One region of the Ruegeria sp. HKCCD3925 genome, then DNA from elsewhere that is predicted to be linked to it. Evidence: riboswitches for the same ligand, from Rfam matches in the RefSeq annotation. Region 1 holds a riboswitch; each other region holds the start of a gene.

Region 1 (4,210 bases):
TTGCAAGCCTGATCGCGGCCAAATAACTCGTAACGGGTGGGGAGATCTTGAATCCGAGTTTGATCAGATCATCAACGTCCAGCATCAATACATCTCCGTTTGGTCATCGGTTCGGGAACCGGGCGCGGGCCAGGCTCAGATAGGTTCTGAGCCGGATCGCATTAATCGGTCCTAAAGGTTCGTGATCTGCCGTGACACGCCAGGGCGAGAAGCTCATCGCGTCGCCATTCTGCGGATCAAATTCTGCACCTTTGGGAATCGTGATATCCGCCACGGGCGTGACGGTATGATGGTACGGATCAAGAGGTGCATCTGGTTGCGGATCGCATGCCCACCGGATGCGATTGTCTAGCACATCGAATTCGTCGGCCGGGCGCGGGGGCTCAATCACACACAGCTCGAAGTGATTATCTCCATCGGCCACGTCTTGCCGCAAACACTGCCCGATCCCATCTGGGTCGTCTACCGGATGTGCCGGAACTTTTGGTTTAGCGCTGCGGGCTAGGTATCGGACTGTTAGATCGGGGCCCAGCCGATACGGTGTTGTCGACCAGAAATGGACCTCAAAAGGCGAGTGCATATAGTTCGAGGCGAAATCACTCGCGACGCGAAACTGACGCTTGCCTTCACGAGTGAGGAAGGCTCGAAATCCTGCGCGCAGCCCTTTGGTGATCAACCTAAGGCTCCATTTTCGTCGCCCTTTGATCGCGTGCTGGACCGCTTGTAATGTGGCGACAAGCCTGCCCAATCGCTCATATTCATCGGGGACGTAGCTGGGAAACACATCCTGATCGACCAATACAAAATCGAACTCGTCGCTGAGTTGTGTGGTCCCCAGATGCGCAAGTGCTTCGGCGTCGATCAGCTTGGGGCCAGGCACATCAAAAAGCTTGATCGCCATCCCGTGGGCATCCGATTTCCGGTCATCCAGATGCGCGCCGTTGGAAAAGCGAAGTGCGGCTGAATAGGCTGCGGGCTGTTCAAACAGGCCGTGACGGAACTGTTCTGGTAGATCGTTTCTGACGGTGAATATTGCAGCTACACACCCGTGACTGCGCCCATGCTGAGCCCTTAAGCGATGGCCTTTCCACCGTGCTACGGCCTCGAGATTGTGGTCAATGACATCATCAACAATATCCGGCGGCAATGCGTTTTGCGAAACATGTGTCAAAGAACCGTCTCCTTGGATAAACCCAGGCAATGATCAAACAGGGGTAAGGTGCTGACAAAGCTAAACCTCTAAATTTGTTCAGCTTACCTCAGATTGTCTAATTTCCAAACACACCAACTATGGACAACCGTGGCCAGACAAATTCGGCGCGCAGCCCAAGCTATTCGGTTGGTGCTTCGGACACGTGGTTGGCGGCGCTCGATCCTCGACCAGAGTTGGGTGCCTTCGACTTTATCATTGACGTGTCCGGTGTTCTCGGGCACTCAATCGATTGATGGTTCCCGGTGGCGTTGCCGCGGGATGAAAAGGGAATACGGTGAGGCTTGCCAAAAGGTGCCAATTCCGTAACTGCCCCCGCAACTGTAAGCGGTGAGCAAGGCCAAACAGCCACTGGTCCACAGGATCGGGAAGGTTGGCCGAGCGCGGACCCGCAAGTCAGGAGACCTGCCATCAGATGTTTAACCAACCCGGGGCGGGGCGTCCTGGAAGGAGGCTTTGATGGCGCGTCAATCGCGTGTTTACATTGTCGGCAGCTTCCGCATGCGCTTGGAAACAAGTGGAGTGGACCATGCCAGATACGCCTGATCATTTCATTCTAGTCTGCGAAAGCTGCGCTGAAGGGCTGCCCCTTGATGAAATTTGCGATGCGTTGACTGGGAAATTACCTCGCAGTTTTGCGATCCGCGCGTCGTCTTGCATGGCAGGCTGCGATAGTCCCAGAACGGTTGGGTTCCAGGCCGTAGGAAAGGCGCAATACCTTTTTGGTGGCATTCAGACCGCGGATGAGGTGCAGGCGCTGGCTGAGTTTGCAGCGCAGTATCGTGAAAGCCCGGATGGCTGGACAAATGCCACTGATCGCCCGCAGGCGTTGTCCAATAAAACCCTCTCGCGCATGCCGCGGATCGAACAGGGGGCATCGCAATGACGTTGCCACCCTTTCTGATTGCCGAAAACCTTGAGTATTATGCCCTTAACGGAGATGTCCTGTTGCAGGGCGTCTCGTTCGAGTTGGACGAGGGTTCCATTCTAGCCATCGCCGGCCCGAACGGGGCGGGGAAAACGACGCTTCTCAATCTGTTGTGCGGCGCTGAGCCGCTGGCACTTGGCGATGTTCGGATCAAAGGACGCAGTCTGAAACAGCTCACGGCCAAAGAGCGTGCGCGCATGATTGCAGTGGTAGGTCAGCAGGAACTGCCCGATGGACGCTTGGCGTTACGCGATTATGTTGCGCTGGGGCAAATACCCATCCGTGCGGACCGCTCTGCCGAAGGCCACGCGCAAGAGCTGGACCGGATTTTAGACCTGACCGGTCTCGCCAATCTCGCGGACAAGCGCATGGCCCAACTGTCCGGAGGCGAACGTCAGCGTGCCCATATCGCTCGTGCTTTGGCGCAGAACCCTTCGTTGCTGTTTCTGGACGAACCGACCAACCATCTGGATCCTGATGCAAAAGGGCGGATGCTGTCTTTGGTCGCCGAGCTTGGGATCACCGTGGTCATGATCGTACACGATCTTGTCATGATCCCCGAATTCGCCACACACGTGGCGCTGATGAAATCGACCCGCATGATCGAGTTTGGGTCGGTGGACAAGGTGCTGACACCCGAAAGAGTCCGCGAAACTTTTGGCGTTGATTTCCTCTGCTTTCTCCACGAAGGCCGCGTGATCCCGGCGCTTGATATTCGAAGAACTACAGTCTCAACTTAGTCGAAGGAACACACTGATATGAAATACATCTGGCCCGTGGCGTTGGCCACCGCCATGGCAAGCGGTGCTGCTGCGCAAGAAGTCACCGTAGACAACTGCGGCGAACCGCTGGTTTTTAATACCGCGCCCGAGCGCCTGGTTGTGCATGACATGAACATGACCGATATGGCCTTTGCATTGGGTCTGCAGGACAAGATCGTCGGCCTGACCGGCATCACCGGCTGGTACAAGACCAGCCCTGATTTTGATGCCCTGCGTGGCGACATCCCCGAGCTTGCGCCAAAATATCCGACCGTCGAAAATTTGGTGGCGGTTGAACCCGACCTGTTCTTTGCCGGTTGGTACTATGGCATGAAGCCGGGTGGTGATGTGACCCCAGATACATTGGAACCGTTCGGAATCAAGACCATGGTTCTAACCGAAAGCTGCGTCCATCTGGACAAGGATCGCCCCGAAGCCAGCATGGATCTTCTATTTGGCGATGTGTTGCGCTTGGGCAAGGTGATGCAAGTCGAAGACAAGGCCGAGGCTTTGGTCTCGGGCTGGAAAGAGCAGCTGGCAGCGATCGAAGCCAAGACTGCTGAACTGCCCAGGCCCCGCGTCTTTCTTCTGGATGGTCCTGCAGATGCTCCGTTTACCGCCGGTAAATTCGCGATTCCCGATGCGATGATCGCAGCCGCCGGTGGTGAAAACGTCACTCATGACATGGACACGAGCTGGGGCCGCACTTCGTGGGAGGCCGTTGCCGCATCGAACCCGGAATTCCTGGTTTTGTTGGATTATCAGACCGGCAATGGCGCCGAGGACACCTTCAAGTTCCTGCAGGAACATCCCGTCATGTCCCAGACTGACGCCGTCAAGAACGAACGCTGGATCGGATTGCGCTACGAAGAGCTGACGCCGGGACCGGCAAATATCGAAGCGATCTCGAAGATGGCGCGCGCGATGCATCCGGGTCAGAGCTGATATGGGCCGATTGGGCCTGACATTGTTGCTGGGGGCGGTCGTTCTGGCCGCCCTTTTGCTGATTTCCACAATCTACGGCACAACCTCGATACCTTTGTCCGAGACCTTCACCGCGATCTTGCGCGGTACCGGGTTGCAGGACGGAGAGATGTCGCCGCTGCATAGGATCGTATTCGACCTTCGATTGCCCCGCGCGTTGTTTGCAGCCGTGATCGGTGCCGGGCTGGGCATCGTTGGCGTGGTGCTGCAAACGACCACACGTAATGACCTTGCCGATCCATTTCTGTTCGGCCTGTCCTCGGGTGCGGCAGCGGGGGCGGTGTTTGTAATTACCGTGACCGGAGATATTCTGGGTTTCTGGACTCT
Region 2 (4,210 bases), on a different contig from region 1:
TGACGGGGCAGGATCAGGCCACCGCAGGTATTCGCGAAGACGATGCGCGCGGCAGGCACACAACAACGGCACGCGCCTTGCATCGCATGCGCAATGGCGGCTGGCTGATCGATACGCCCGGCATGCGCGCGTTACGTCTGCTAGATGCACAAGAGGGGTTGGATGAGGTGTTCTCGGACATCTCAGACCTCAGCCTGAATTGCCGCTTCTCGGATTGTCAGCACGAGACTGAGCCCGGATGTGCGGTACAGGCTGCAATTGACGCCGGCACACTTGATCCCGCGCGGCTGGACCGCTGGCGCAAGCTGCGGCGCGAAGACCAACACAATTCCGCTTCGGTGGCGCAGGCCCGCGCCCGCGACAAGGCGTTCGGCAAGATGGTGCGCAGCGTGATGCACGAGAAAAAATCCCGTAAAGGGCTATAACGAAGCTGGGCACCGGCCTACCGGTGCCCAGCGCTATCAGGCGATCAGCCTAGGCCAGACTGCCGCATTCCGTCTTGCGAATGCACCGATATGGCCGATCTTGGATACTCCGAATTCGCTTGGTGCAAGCAGATGGCGCCCGGCTTTGGGTCCATAGAGATCGGCAAGACGCCAGACAGCATCCGGCGGCACCATTTCATCATCTGCGAAGGTAAACAGATCGACACGTTTGCCCAAGTCTTCCCAGCGGGCGGCGGGCAGTGTCGTGCCGATCTCTGGCACATAGCTTTTGGGGGCGGTGCACCATTTGCGCCATTGCCAATAGACTTGGGCAGGCAGGTCCGATCCAAACCCGACCAACCGTCCGGGCAGGTAGCCAAGCGCCTTGACCACCAGCGGCGCGTGACCAAACCAGAACAACGCCGCCAAAGCGCGATAAGGCCAAGGGTGATCCGCCAGCGTTACCAGACCCGAACAGACACAGATCATCCTGTCAATCTGATCGATATCGGGTTGGATCGGGCCAAACATTCCGCCCAAGGAATGACCTATGCTCCATAGCTTGGCCTGCGGAAACCGTCGGCGCATCTCGGCCCGGGCGGCTGGAATGTCGATCAACGCCCAATCGGCCATGGTGACATTTGACCGCTTTTGTGAACCCACCAAAGAGTGACCAAAATCCCGGTAATCGTAAGTCAGGCAGGCCATGCCCTGTTCTTCGGCGAGCCACCGGGCGAAGTGCTGATAGTAATCCCTTGGCACCCCAGTCGCACCGTTTATGACGACCACCTTTTCGGGGTCGGCAACCGGACGGTAAAGCCGCGCCGACAACATTGCCGGGTCGGACGGGATCTGAAAATCCTCGGTCACAACCGCCTGCTGCGTGTCCAACATGGTGCCCTCCAATACCGACTGAACTGATCAGTTCACCCGAAGCGCCTCAAGTCAAGGTTGACGTGGCTGGACCGTACGTCACTTGCCTGACGCAATCTTCTTGACTCGGGCACGGCGCAGCCGATAGCCATGTCGCGATGGTTCTCGCGCCCAATCGGGCCGGGATGAAAAGGGAACACGGTGCGGTTCTGCCCGGATAAATCCGGAAAGAACCTAGTCCGAGACTGCCCCCGCAACTGTAAGCGGAGAGCAATGCCGAGATACCACTGGCCTTGAAGGTTGGGAAGGTCGGCAAAGCGATGACCCGCAAGTCAGGAGACCTGCCATCGGATGTAGAACCGAAACTCGGGCGGGGTGTCCGGGACGGGTTTGATCGTGCTCCGCAACGACCAACCTGTGCCACGCCCTTGCCTTGCGCGCGGAGGGCGCATTGATGATCTGGAAGACCAAAACACACGAATTCGCGGCGACCGTGTGCCAACGTACTGGCGCACCTTGCCCCGCATTGGCACAGATGGCGCGGGCTCTGACGCAGGCCATGTCCGCCACAAAACCGGTCACGAAAACTGAGTTTGAGATTGAAGGCACCATAGATCTGTCGCACTGCCCGGAAGGATGCACCGCCCGCTTTCGCGCCCAATGCGACCAGATACGCGTATTCTGCGGAACCGATCCTGAAATCGATACCGGCCGGCTGGATGACTACGCAGACATGATGTTCGGAACCGAGTACAGCAGCCTACCCGCAGACCTGCTAAGGAATCCTCCTTGCGCCATGCTTGAGGCTTCGCTTCTGGTGCAGCACAACGGTGGCGAAATCTCGCCACATTTTGGTGTCTAAGCCGTCAAACGGCTTGAACACGGGCCGGTTCAACGGCCCAAAGCATCTGGGCATTTGTCTCGACTGCGCAAGGACGCACCGTACGCAATCGCTTCAATGCCGTCTCAGGCCGTTCACCGCATTCAACCATCAGACGCAGAACCACCATCCCGGATCGGCCACAGCCACCACGGCAATGCACTAGCACACGGCCACCACCTGACAACGCCTGACGTGCGGTCGCGCCAACGCGGGGCCAGCGCTCCACAATCTCCTTGGGTGGCGTGCCAAAATCTTCGATCGGCAAATGCACCCATCTGCTGGCACGCCCCTGAATATCAGCGCCAAAATTCCGCGAGCCATCTTGAATCATCTCAACCTCAGTCGTCATCGAGATCACAAGCCCGGGCTTCCAGTCTGCGATAAGATCAAGGTCTTCTGTATACGTTCCTCCACGCCCAGGCATCGAGGACAAGGCCAAGGTGCCTCCGCCAACCTGCAACGCATAAACCACCAGTTGCGACATTATCTCCCCCCAAACAAACTTCACCCAACATCATACTGGTCCAGTAAATAGAATAGAGTGGATTTTAGCCGCATACCCACGCATTCCAAAATGAAAATCGTCCCGGCTGGCTGTGGACGCGGGCGGCGAGGGCCTCTACGCTGCGGCGTAACGCGAATCCGACAGAGCAGACATGACCGAGACGCCCAGCCCCGCCTACCAGGTTCTTGCCCGCAAATACCGCCCCGAAACCTTTGCCGATCTGGTCGGTCAGGACGCCATGGTGCGCACTCTGAAAAACGCCTTCGAGGCGGACCGGATCGCGCAGGCCTTCATCATGACCGGCATCCGCGGTACCGGCAAGACGACGACCGCTCGGATCATAGCCAAGGGTATGAACTGCATCGGTCCCGATGGCAGCGGCGGCCCTACCACCGAACCCTGCGGTCAATGTGAACACTGCGTAGCCATCATGGAGGGCCGCCATGTCGATGTGATGGAGATGGACGCCGCCAGCCGCACCGGTGTTAATGACATCCGCGAGATCATCGACAGCGTCCGCTATCGCGCTGCGTCCGCGCGCTACAAGATCTATATCATCGACGAGGTTCACATGCTGTCGACCAGCGCTTTCAACGCGCTGCTCAAGACGCTGGAAGAACCCCCCGAACACGTGAAGTTCATCTTTGCCACCACCGAGATTCGCAAGGTCCCGGTGACCGTCCTGTCCCGTTGCCAGCGCTTTGATCTGCGCCGGATCGAGCCGGAGGATATGATCGGACTGCTGCGCAAAATTGCAGGTGCCGAAGGGGCACAGATTGCCGAGGATGCGTTATCGTTGATCACCCGGGCCGCCGAGGGATCGGCGCGCGATGCGACCTCACTGCTGGATCAGGCGATCTCGCACGGGGCCGGTGAAACCAGCGCGGATCAGGTGCGCGCGATGCTGGGGCTGGCCGATCGGGGCCGGGTGCTGGATCTGATGGATATGATCCTGCGCGGCGATGCTGCAGGCGCGTTGACCGAGCTGAGCGGGCAATATGCCGAAGGGGCTGATCCACTCGCCGTCTTACGCGATCTGGCTGAAATCACGCATTGGGTTTCGGTGGTCAAGATCACCCCGGATGCCGCCGAAGATCCCACCGTTTCCCCCGACGAACGCGCCCGAGGTCAACAAATGGCCGAGGCTCTGCCCATGCGAGTCCTTACACGCATGTGGCAAATGCTGCTGAAAGCGCTTGAGGAAGTTTCCGCCGCACCCAACGCAATGATGGCTGCGGAAATGGCCGTGATCCGCCTGACCCATGTGGCCGACTTGCCTAGCCCGGAGGAGCTGATCAAGCGTCTGCAAGATACGCCTCCGCCGCCCAATGGTGGCCCCGGCAAGGGAATCGGTGCGCCTGGACATGCTATTTCCGCGCCACAGGCTGTGGCCCGACCGGCCTATGCCGCATCGGGAATCGGCGGCAACGCAGGCGGGCCAACAGCCGCGCTGGCCCAAGATGTGCAGGCAGCGCTGGCACGCTATCCTACATTTGAACATGTGGTTGAACTGATCCGAGCCAA
Region 3 (4,210 bases), on a different contig from region 1:
CAATTGGGGAGATATCGAACAGTCTGGTGCAGTGAGCCAGATCAACCCCCATATTCCCGACCCCCATGCACTGGCGCAGCCAATCGGTGATCCGCTCGGGGAAATTCTTCATCTTCTGAAACTGACGGGTACATTCTATTGCCAGTCGCGCATGTCTGCGCCTTGGGGCGTTTCTATACCGGGTTTCCCCGAAATACTGAGCTTTGCGGTCATTACGCACGGGCGTTGCTTTATGAGGGTCGGAGAAGATGTGCCGTTTGAAGTCGAGAAAGGCGACTTGGTTCTGATGACAAATGGCGCGCCAGTTGGGTTCTCCAGCTCAAAAGACACCCCACTTTTGAAACTGGAAGAACTGCCCATACGCAAGGTGACCGAGCTCTACGAAACGCTAGAGCACGGCGGCGGTGGAGCCGAGACCGGAATCATGTACGGGCTCGTCAGGATAGATCACGCGGCCAGCGGCATGTTGATGGCCTTGCTTCCCGACGTACTCAAAATCGATCCGTGGGAAGAGGATGCAGGGAGCTGGCTACAAGCAACTTTGCAATTCATTGCAAGAGAGGCGCGTGAATTACGACCGGGCGGCGAAACAGTGATTACACGCTTGGCCGATGTGGTTGTCATCGAGGCTATTCGCCGATGGTTGAACAGTGCGCCCGACGCCAATCGAGGTTGGCTGAAAGCCGCCAGAGACCAACAGATTGGCCGCACCATTGTTTCCATTCATCGCGCACCTGCAGCAAACTGGACAGTCGAGTCTCTTGCACAGGTTGCAGGTATGTCCAGATCGGCATTTTCCGCACGGTTTACCGAACTCGTCGGTGTGCCGGCAATACAATACCTCGCAACTTGGCGAATGCATCTGGCGCGGGAACGATTAATTGCTACCGATCAACCAATCTCGCAAATCGTGGCTGAGATCGGGTACCTATCTGAACCTTCTTTTAACAAAGCATTCAAACGGGTATTTAAAGTGCCCCCGGGGAAAATCCGCAGACTACAATATGAGGCGCAAGGCGGCTATTAGACAATAATTGACACGTGTTGCAGCAAGCTTGGTTGCTTTGGGTCCAGGAAGGTCTGCTTCGGGCGCATTGCGGTAATTCTCTGTAAGAAGGATCAATGACGCCATTAGGCGGGATGAATGAACTGTGCGTTTGGCTCAACTAAGAGGGAATAAATCAGCCAGAGAATGATTTGCCTAACACCCGTTCAAGGACTTAGGCAGATTGTTAAAGTGCCATCAAACAACTCAGTGTTGCTAGTGGCAATTACTCAAGCCGCAATCTCTCGATGGTGCAATACGCAATTAAGTCGGCGTTCGGGCGGATAGCATCAACAGCGTAACTCAACTAATTTAGAAACAAGCAATCTTCGAAACGGTCGGAGGTGCTTAACTCGCTTCTGTCACTATCGCACCATATACAAGCGCAACCTCGATTTTTCCCGACCGAAAACTCTGTTTCTTGTTAGCTTATACATTCTGCTGCGTTTGACAGGTGCTTGAGTACACTTGCCAACTTGAGAACTAATTGATGATTGGATGTAGGAGAGTAACACACGCAGAGAGTAGAATATGAGTAAATCGATGTCTGGTTTGCGTCGGCAAATGTCGCAAATATTTCAGTGCTAAAGTGGATCGGGAGTATCTTGTAAACGTGAAGTGCCACTGATTGACTCTCAGCCAGCGGAGAATTGGGAAGCCGGTGTAAACCCGGCACGTCGCCCGCAATGGTAAGGAAGTTCAGGTTCGACAATCAACCACTGGGAGGAGGATCCCGAGAAAGTGTCGCAACCGTGCGCAGTAAACCCCTTTCAAATCCAGATACCAGCCTCACAGATATATCAAACTGCGGGAAGCGGTGGAGGCACGGGTTTCGAATGTGCTCTTCGCTCGCTTCCGGAAGGCTCCGCTTTTCATCTGCCCAAGCAATGCCCCCAAGGCACGGCGGGAGAGCTTGAAATGAATATATCTAAAGCCTGTTGCGCGTCGAAACCCAGACTACGCTCTGGAATAGGCGTTCTATTCCGACCCTAAGATCTATCAGACCGACTTTGGAATCAACGATTACCACGATTGGCTATTTGCAGTACCGGCTTGTGAACTGGTGAAAGCTGGCGATTACATTACGTGCAACGTGGGTGCACACCAAGTTATTATTGTTCGTAGCGCCGACAACAAGAACCGGGCATTTCAGAACACGTGCCCTCGTCGCGGCTCTATCATTTGCAAGGCCGTAAAAGGCAACGCGCCGAAACTAGTTTGCCTGTATCACCAATGGACATATTAGCTTGACGTTTCTTTACAGTGAACCCACGACATGGGGCCGGGTTTCGATACGTGCGCTAATATCACGCGCGCCTATCTTGCGCCGTATGATGTTGGGAATGCCAAGTTCGCTTTCGAAAGCTCAGTCATCGAGAACGGCAACTGGAAGCAGCTTTGGTTAAACAACTTTGAGTGCTAGCATTGCGGTAGAATCCGTCCCGCTCTGTGGCTAACTTTCCCCGACGATCCAGGCGTGAAAGGGGGCGAAGGTGGTGAGACTCCGGTGTATATGCAGGCAATCTTTGACTGGTGTCAGGTTGCAGGCATACCTTCGCAGTTCTACCTGAATGACGACGGCAAATACCGTCTGGCGCGTATGCCGCTGAAAGAAGGAGCTGAAAGCTATTAGATGGACGGAAAGTCCGCCGTGCGCCGCTGGATGGGCCAGTCGGTCTTTGCAGATACGGTATCGCTTTTGAGATTCTACTATCCGACCACGTGGAAACACTTCCTTGCGGATCACTCGATTGCTTTCCGAGTCACTCCGATCAACCCAACAGAGACTGAGGTCACTACCAAATGTTTGGTCAACAAGGACGCGGTTGAATGCGTAGGCTACTACGTAAAACAACTGACCGAAGTTTGAGTCGCCACGAATGACGAAGACCGGCAAGTGGTTGAGGACAAACAGCAGGTTATCAACGGCCCGGCTAATGTACCCGGTCCGTATTCACTCATTCAGGAATTCTGCGTGCTGCAGTTTGTGGATTGGAATTGCAAAGCATTGTCGGCCCGCCTGGTACCTGAAACGATAGAGGCGGAGTAAGAGTGATGAAAGATCTAAACACGCTCTCTTCGGCTATATGGCAGGATAGTGGAATTCTAGAATGCGTCTCTGTCAAGCCTGAGTTGCCGAACACCAACAGTTTTTTTGTTCCGCGCCCCATCTCGGGAGCAGTTTGCCTATAGCCTCGGATAGTTCTTGGCGCTCGAGATCCCAGCGCCGAACCAGATCGGAGGTTTCGTGCAATATGCCTATACGATATCGTCGTCGATGTCGCGGTCACGGTTGACCACTATCACCGCCAAAGCGCAAGCCGACAGTATCGGAACGTGCCGGATGCTAGACAACCTTCGACCCGGCATGCGCATCAAGGCCATTGGGCCTGTGGGTTTGGTTCCCAACGCGCAAAGCGCGATAGGCAAGTACCTGTTCATTTCGGCTGGCTCGGGCGTCATCCCGATGATGTGGGTTACAGCGTGAATGTGTGACGAAGGCCACGATTCGCATTTAGTCTTCATCAACTGTGCCAAACGTCTGTCCTAGATCTACTTCCGCCAGCGGTAAGAGCAGATGGCCAGCCGCACCGAAGGTTTGGACCTGAAATTCGTTGTGGAAGAGCCGGATCGTTACTGCCCATTGACGGGGTATTCTTGGAATAAGGCTTTTTTCGCGGCGCTCAAGAAGCCCAAATTAATCCAAATTAGGCGCGGCGCGATGCTTGCATTCGACTATTTTTGGAAACCTTGCTTCCGGGCCACTCCCCACGTTCGCAAAAAGATCGGGATAATGAGCAGTATCGCGTCATATCTGACGTTTGCTTCGGCGCAGAATTAGACGGTCCATGCGTCCGAAAACTTGGATTTAATGGCGGCAGTTTCGAACCTTTGCGGCGATGCTGATGCCGTATCTGACGGGACCCATGTTCGGCAATCCAGACTAGAGAGGGAATTACCCTTTAGAATAATATCCAGTTAATACTGCAGAAAGTTCATTGAACTGTTGGTTCATTGTTTATGCTGATAACATCAATATCCTTCGTGGCCTTGAATTTGCCCTGCCCAATGCTGCATGGAACAAGCTTTGCAACCAGTTTGGGTGAACAGTGCAAAAAATCCGCAGAGGAGGCTTTTGCTGCAACCGAATCTAGAAAAAAGGCC
Region 4 (4,210 bases), on a different contig from region 1:
TGTTTGTTTTCGTGGCCATGGTCGTGGCTATGGGTATCGGATGACATGATTGGACCTCAAGAATCTCTATGGTCCTTTGTAAATAGTTCCTACAGTAACTAGAGCTTCAATACCTTTTATATTTTTTTCATCCGGGTTCTTGGCCTGCGATATTGTTAGTTCATTTCGTCTTGCGGGCCGGCCGTGTGGATGCAATCTAATTGCAGATGACGCAAAAAATTTGGAATAGATCAATGCAGAAACGGATCGCAATTACCATCACGTTAGTCTCGATTACGGCTGGTTGCTCAGCCCAGTTCACTGGGGCCAAAAGCAAAGCATTTGAACCAGGCAACGTGCCAGATTCGGTCGTAGCGCTGGCAGGGCCGGCGCAGGATTTGACCACAGCGCGCCTCCTGCCCGAAGACAATTGCTTTTGGTATGAGCACAGCGGACCCGTCGAGACGACATTGGTACCATTGCGCGCGACGAATGGCGCTCCGATCTGCATTGCGCGCGACGCCTGATCGAAATGAGGGCAGCGACGTCCATGTACGCTGCCCAATATTCATGAGCGGGCTGTGACGCTATCTTCGGCAGAGTATAGGAAAGCGGTCGAGCCGGTTTTCACGTTTGGGTAGAGGTCATTGATATGAGCCATGATCATTCGCACACATCCAGAACTTGCGCGACCGCCGATGCTTCTTGGCTCAGGCGTGCCGTGAATTCTGAGATATGTGTCTCGGTCTCCAACGTATAGATAAAGGGCACGAGAGCCGAGAGCATTATTCGGCCCGGGCTCCATGCCATTCCGGAATTCCGCGTATTCGGGGTTGCGCTCGATCATTGAAGCGGTTGGTGTCCAGTGTGGCCATTCGACCTTTCGGCGGATAACATAGGTGCCGGGCTCGTAAAGGTTCCCGCGCGCGATCGCTACGCCATAGCGCATTGCGGTCCCGCCTTCTTCGATATGATAGAGATAGCGCGCGACGGCATCCACATGGATGTCACCTGGAACCAAACCATCATTTGCCGCGACGCGTCTTGGTAAAAAACGGTCATGAACACCCCACGGATTTGAGGTCATTGGATCGTAACCAATTGGCGTGACCTGACTGTCCCAATAGGTCTTCTGCGATGCGGTTGGCCAGGTTTTGGCGATCAATGGACTGGCCGCAGACGCCGAGAACAGCGCTGTGGTGGATTGAATGAAATGGCGCCTTGTAAGCATAGGTCTCGTCCTGGTTCACAAGTTTAACGTATTTGGATCGCACTATCGCGAATTAATCCGAATCTTAAAGCCTCTAGCAGCTAGAGCTTCAAGAGGTTTCAGGTAACGCTTGGTTTACCCTGTCGATCAAGTGACCGGTTGCGTGAATCCTGCTTCGGTCGAGTTTACATTGGAATAGGTCGCAAAGACAATTGACACAGGCGAAGCCGCCATTGTAGCGGTGAATTGTTTTCGGTTCCTGATGGCGGAAGCCAAAAGGATTAAAAGGGAATACGGTTCGGTGTTTTCAATGGCGCCAATTCCGTAACTGCCCCCGCAACTGTGAGCGGAGAGCGATGCCAAGACACCACTGGTTCGTAATGGAACCGGGAAGGTTGGCGGAGCGAGCACCCGCGAGTCAGGAGACCTGCCGTAAAGCGCCGGGCTATGCCCAGACTGAACCTGTCGGCCTTACGGTCGATTCAACCTGACAAGCCGCCGGGTGAGGCGGTAGGGAGAAAGAACATGCATATCGAACCGGGCATCGTGAATGGTGCCAAAATCGCGCTTTCCTATGTTACCGCCGCAGGTGCGGCTACTTACGCAGCGAAAGAAACGTTTTCCACATTGCGTGCGAATGGACCTGCATCTTTTGTTATGCGCTCGGTGCTCGCCACCGTTGGGGTTTTCCTTTTCTTCGAAGTCCTGCCGCATTTCCCGGTTGGTGTCTCTGAAGTCCACTTCATCCTGGGGTCGACGCTGTTTCTGCTTCTCGGTGCTGCACCCGCGGCTTTTGGATTGGCAGCTGGTCTCCTGATTCAGGGTGTGTTTTTTGCCCCGTTCGATCTTCCGCAATACTTCATCAACCTGACCACCCTGCTGGTGCCGCTGTTTGCGCTACAAGCACTGGCCAGCCGCATCATCGCACCCGGCACAGCATATGTTGACCTCAAATATGGCCAAGCTCTTGCGCTGAGTGCGACGTATCAGGGAGGAGTAGTCGCATGGGTTGGGTTCTGGGCCTTCTACGGCCAGGGTTTCGGCGCAGAAACCATGGCGTCGGTTCTGTCCTTTGGCGGCGCTTATATGCTGGTAATTGTCATTGAGCCGATTGCTGATCTGGCAGTACTTGCGGCAGCCAAGGCAATGCGCGGTTTGAACAGTACAGGTCTGGTGACTCCGCGTTTGTACAACGCTGCGAAAGCTTGACCAAAGTTTGAAGCGGTGTCCTAAACTTGGGTTGCCGCGAAACAACCAGTAGTCGCAGGACCAAAATTTTATTGTGGCGCGTCTCGAAGGCGCGCCACATTGTTTTTAGCCGCTGGAAACCTGCACCCAACGATCAGGGTGATTTGGGTCCTGTATTCGTAGGAAAAGATACCTCGTTTCCTTCCAAGATTTGATCCTGTTGGTGACGTTGTCCAGAATCAAATCGCCTTCACTCGAGCGATAAACTAAAACTGCATGGCCACTGCGATTGGTGTCTAAGACAGTTGCAATAAGTAGCTTCGTAGGATCCAAGCCGTTCTGCATTAGTTCAAACTTCTTTTGCAAAGCGAAATCTTCGCAATCCCCTGACCCCTGCATTGGTAGTGTCCAGTATTCCTTTGTCCCGTATTGGTTTTGATCCGAAACGGCGCGGATCCTCCGATTGACGCGCAAGTTAATCGCTTTAACGATCTGTTTCTCCCGCGCTTCTGGCAGACCAGAAGTACGAGTATTCGCGCACGCCCACGAATAATCTTTGCAGAGTGATTTGGCACCCGATGGCGCCTGAACCTCTCTATCTAGTTTGATCCAGGGAAGCTCAGAAGCTTGCAATGAAGCGGCGGAGACAAGGTAGCTGCATATGATACAGGCCAACGATAGATAAACTGGTAACCTTTCCGAGATTTTTTTCTGAGCGGAAGTAGGTTTTGTCATATCTGCTTTCCCCATACTCGTTTCTCCTGGGTATCTGAAGCTACCGAGCCAAGAGAACTCTATTTCAATCTTTTATGTTCATCGACGCATTACAACAGCTTATTCAATTTAAAATGCAGAGCAGCAAAGTTCGCGAGCGCGCAGTTTTAAGTCGTGATTGCATGGGTGAGCTTAATTGAGATTCTTGCAGCGGCATATAAGAATGCCGACTAGTAGTTCTGGGTTGGAAACGCTTGAGGTTTGTGGCGGATTTGGATGACGCGATTCACTGATTTGTTTATGTTTTGGCATCGATCGAGTTTAAGGCCAGTGACGTTGAACAGTTTCCTGTTGAAGGTCACACTTATCTTACCCAACCGTCATAGTCGGACTACACTGTAATGAATGTTCGAAATCAGATGAAACTTCGAAGTCGGACATCTACTAAATATGACCCTTAGTATTATACTTCAATCCAAACCCACCATTTAGGACTACCGCAGGCAGTTTCGTTTGATCCGGCTTCCCTTTCGGATAATCAGAGCTGAATTGCAGTTCAGACAGCGATGCAGCTTGTCGCAGCTAATCTGCAATGTGGTGAACGCCGGGGCGAGGTGAGGCTATTCGATGGGGGTGGTGCGGCCTCGGCCCTGCCCGATAGGGTTGCCCGAGTGAGAGGGCAGTGCCCTCCCCGTGACGGTCTAGGGCGTTTGGTTTGCATAATCCCTGCTGGTCCAAGAAAGGGAAGCGACGGAGAGGATGAACGCCACCAAATTCGATTGTTACATATTGCTAAACTGCAAAAATGACAGCCGACCCAATTCTGCCGTTTAACGCGACATGTGAATGCTGCAGCGCGGCCCGTCGAACCTTCCACTCGGTGCTTGTGCGAGATCATGGATTGATTGAAGTGGCGATACGCGCACCAAAGCTGCCCTATGCAGGAGCGGCTGTTGCTGACTCAGTATTCGCTCGCGGAGACAACGCTGCCATCGCGGAAGTATCGCGTGTGTCAGTAGAGCCCTCATTCAAAGCACCTTGTTTACTTACGTTTGAAACAGCCCGTTCGCCACAGCCAAGTGCGATATCCGTAATAGCGCACCCGTTTCTTCAATTTCA

The links. Region 1 has a riboswitch for cobalamin ahead of AC2TEM_RS05200 (DUF1636 domain-containing protein). Riboswitches for the same ligand answer to the same signal wherever they lie in the genome.
Region 2: it holds a riboswitch for cobalamin, as region 1 does, so the genes downstream of both, AC2TEM_RS18115 (hypothetical protein) here and AC2TEM_RS05200 (DUF1636 domain-containing protein) in region 1, are expected to answer to the same signal.
Region 3: it holds a riboswitch for cobalamin, as region 1 does, so the genes downstream of both, AC2TEM_RS16250 (Rieske 2Fe-2S domain-containing protein) here and AC2TEM_RS05200 (DUF1636 domain-containing protein) in region 1, are expected to answer to the same signal.
Region 4: it holds a riboswitch for cobalamin, as region 1 does, so the genes downstream of both, AC2TEM_RS16135 (energy-coupling factor ABC transporter permease) here and AC2TEM_RS05200 (DUF1636 domain-containing protein) in region 1, are expected to answer to the same signal.

The regions. Positions count from the first base shown of each region.
Region 1 is NZ_JBWVBI010000002.1:41,178-45,387, forward strand. Features, by position in the region: gene AC2TEM_RS05185 (peroxidase family protein) at 1-85, opposite strand, end outside; gene AC2TEM_RS05190 (catalase family protein) at 104-1,171, opposite strand; gene AC2TEM_RS05195 (hypothetical protein) at 1,291-1,446, shown strand; cobalamin riboswitch at 1,430-1,637, shown strand; gene AC2TEM_RS05200 (DUF1636 domain-containing protein) at 1,740-2,096, shown strand; gene AC2TEM_RS05205 (ABC transporter ATP-binding protein) at 2,093-2,878, shown strand; gene AC2TEM_RS05210 (ABC transporter substrate-binding protein) at 2,897-3,844, shown strand; gene AC2TEM_RS05215 (iron ABC transporter permease) at 3,846-4,210, shown strand, end outside.
Region 2 is NZ_JBWVBI010000008.1:50,804-55,013, forward strand. Features, by position in the region: gene rsgA (ribosome small subunit-dependent GTPase A) at 1-425, shown strand, start outside; gene AC2TEM_RS18110 (alpha/beta fold hydrolase) at 462-1,319, opposite strand; cobalamin riboswitch at 1,441-1,661, shown strand; gene AC2TEM_RS18115 (hypothetical protein) at 1,753-2,160, shown strand; gene AC2TEM_RS18120 (phosphatase domain-containing protein) at 2,165-2,665, opposite strand; gene AC2TEM_RS18125 (DNA polymerase III subunit gamma/tau) at 2,838-4,210, shown strand, end outside.
Region 3 is NZ_JBWVBI010000006.1:230,583-234,792, reverse strand. Features, by position in the region: gene AC2TEM_RS16255 (AraC family transcriptional regulator) at 32-1,027, shown strand; cobalamin riboswitch at 1,645-1,851, shown strand; gene AC2TEM_RS16250 (Rieske 2Fe-2S domain-containing protein) at 2,109-2,291, shown strand; gene AC2TEM_RS16245 (hypothetical protein) at 2,523-2,678, shown strand; gene AC2TEM_RS16240 (SRPBCC family protein) at 2,679-2,915, shown strand; gene AC2TEM_RS16235 (ferredoxin reductase domain-containing protein) at 3,252-3,533, shown strand; gene AC2TEM_RS16230 (hypothetical protein) at 3,624-3,887, shown strand.
Region 4 is NZ_JBWVBI010000006.1:211,073-215,282, reverse strand. Features, by position in the region: gene AC2TEM_RS16150 (heavy metal translocating P-type ATPase) at 1-47, opposite strand, end outside; gene AC2TEM_RS16145 (hypothetical protein) at 234-506, shown strand; gene AC2TEM_RS16140 (L,D-transpeptidase) at 548-1,210, opposite strand; cobalamin riboswitch at 1,426-1,638, shown strand; gene AC2TEM_RS16135 (energy-coupling factor ABC transporter permease) at 1,715-2,398, shown strand; gene AC2TEM_RS16130 (transglutaminase-like cysteine peptidase) at 2,504-3,127, opposite strand.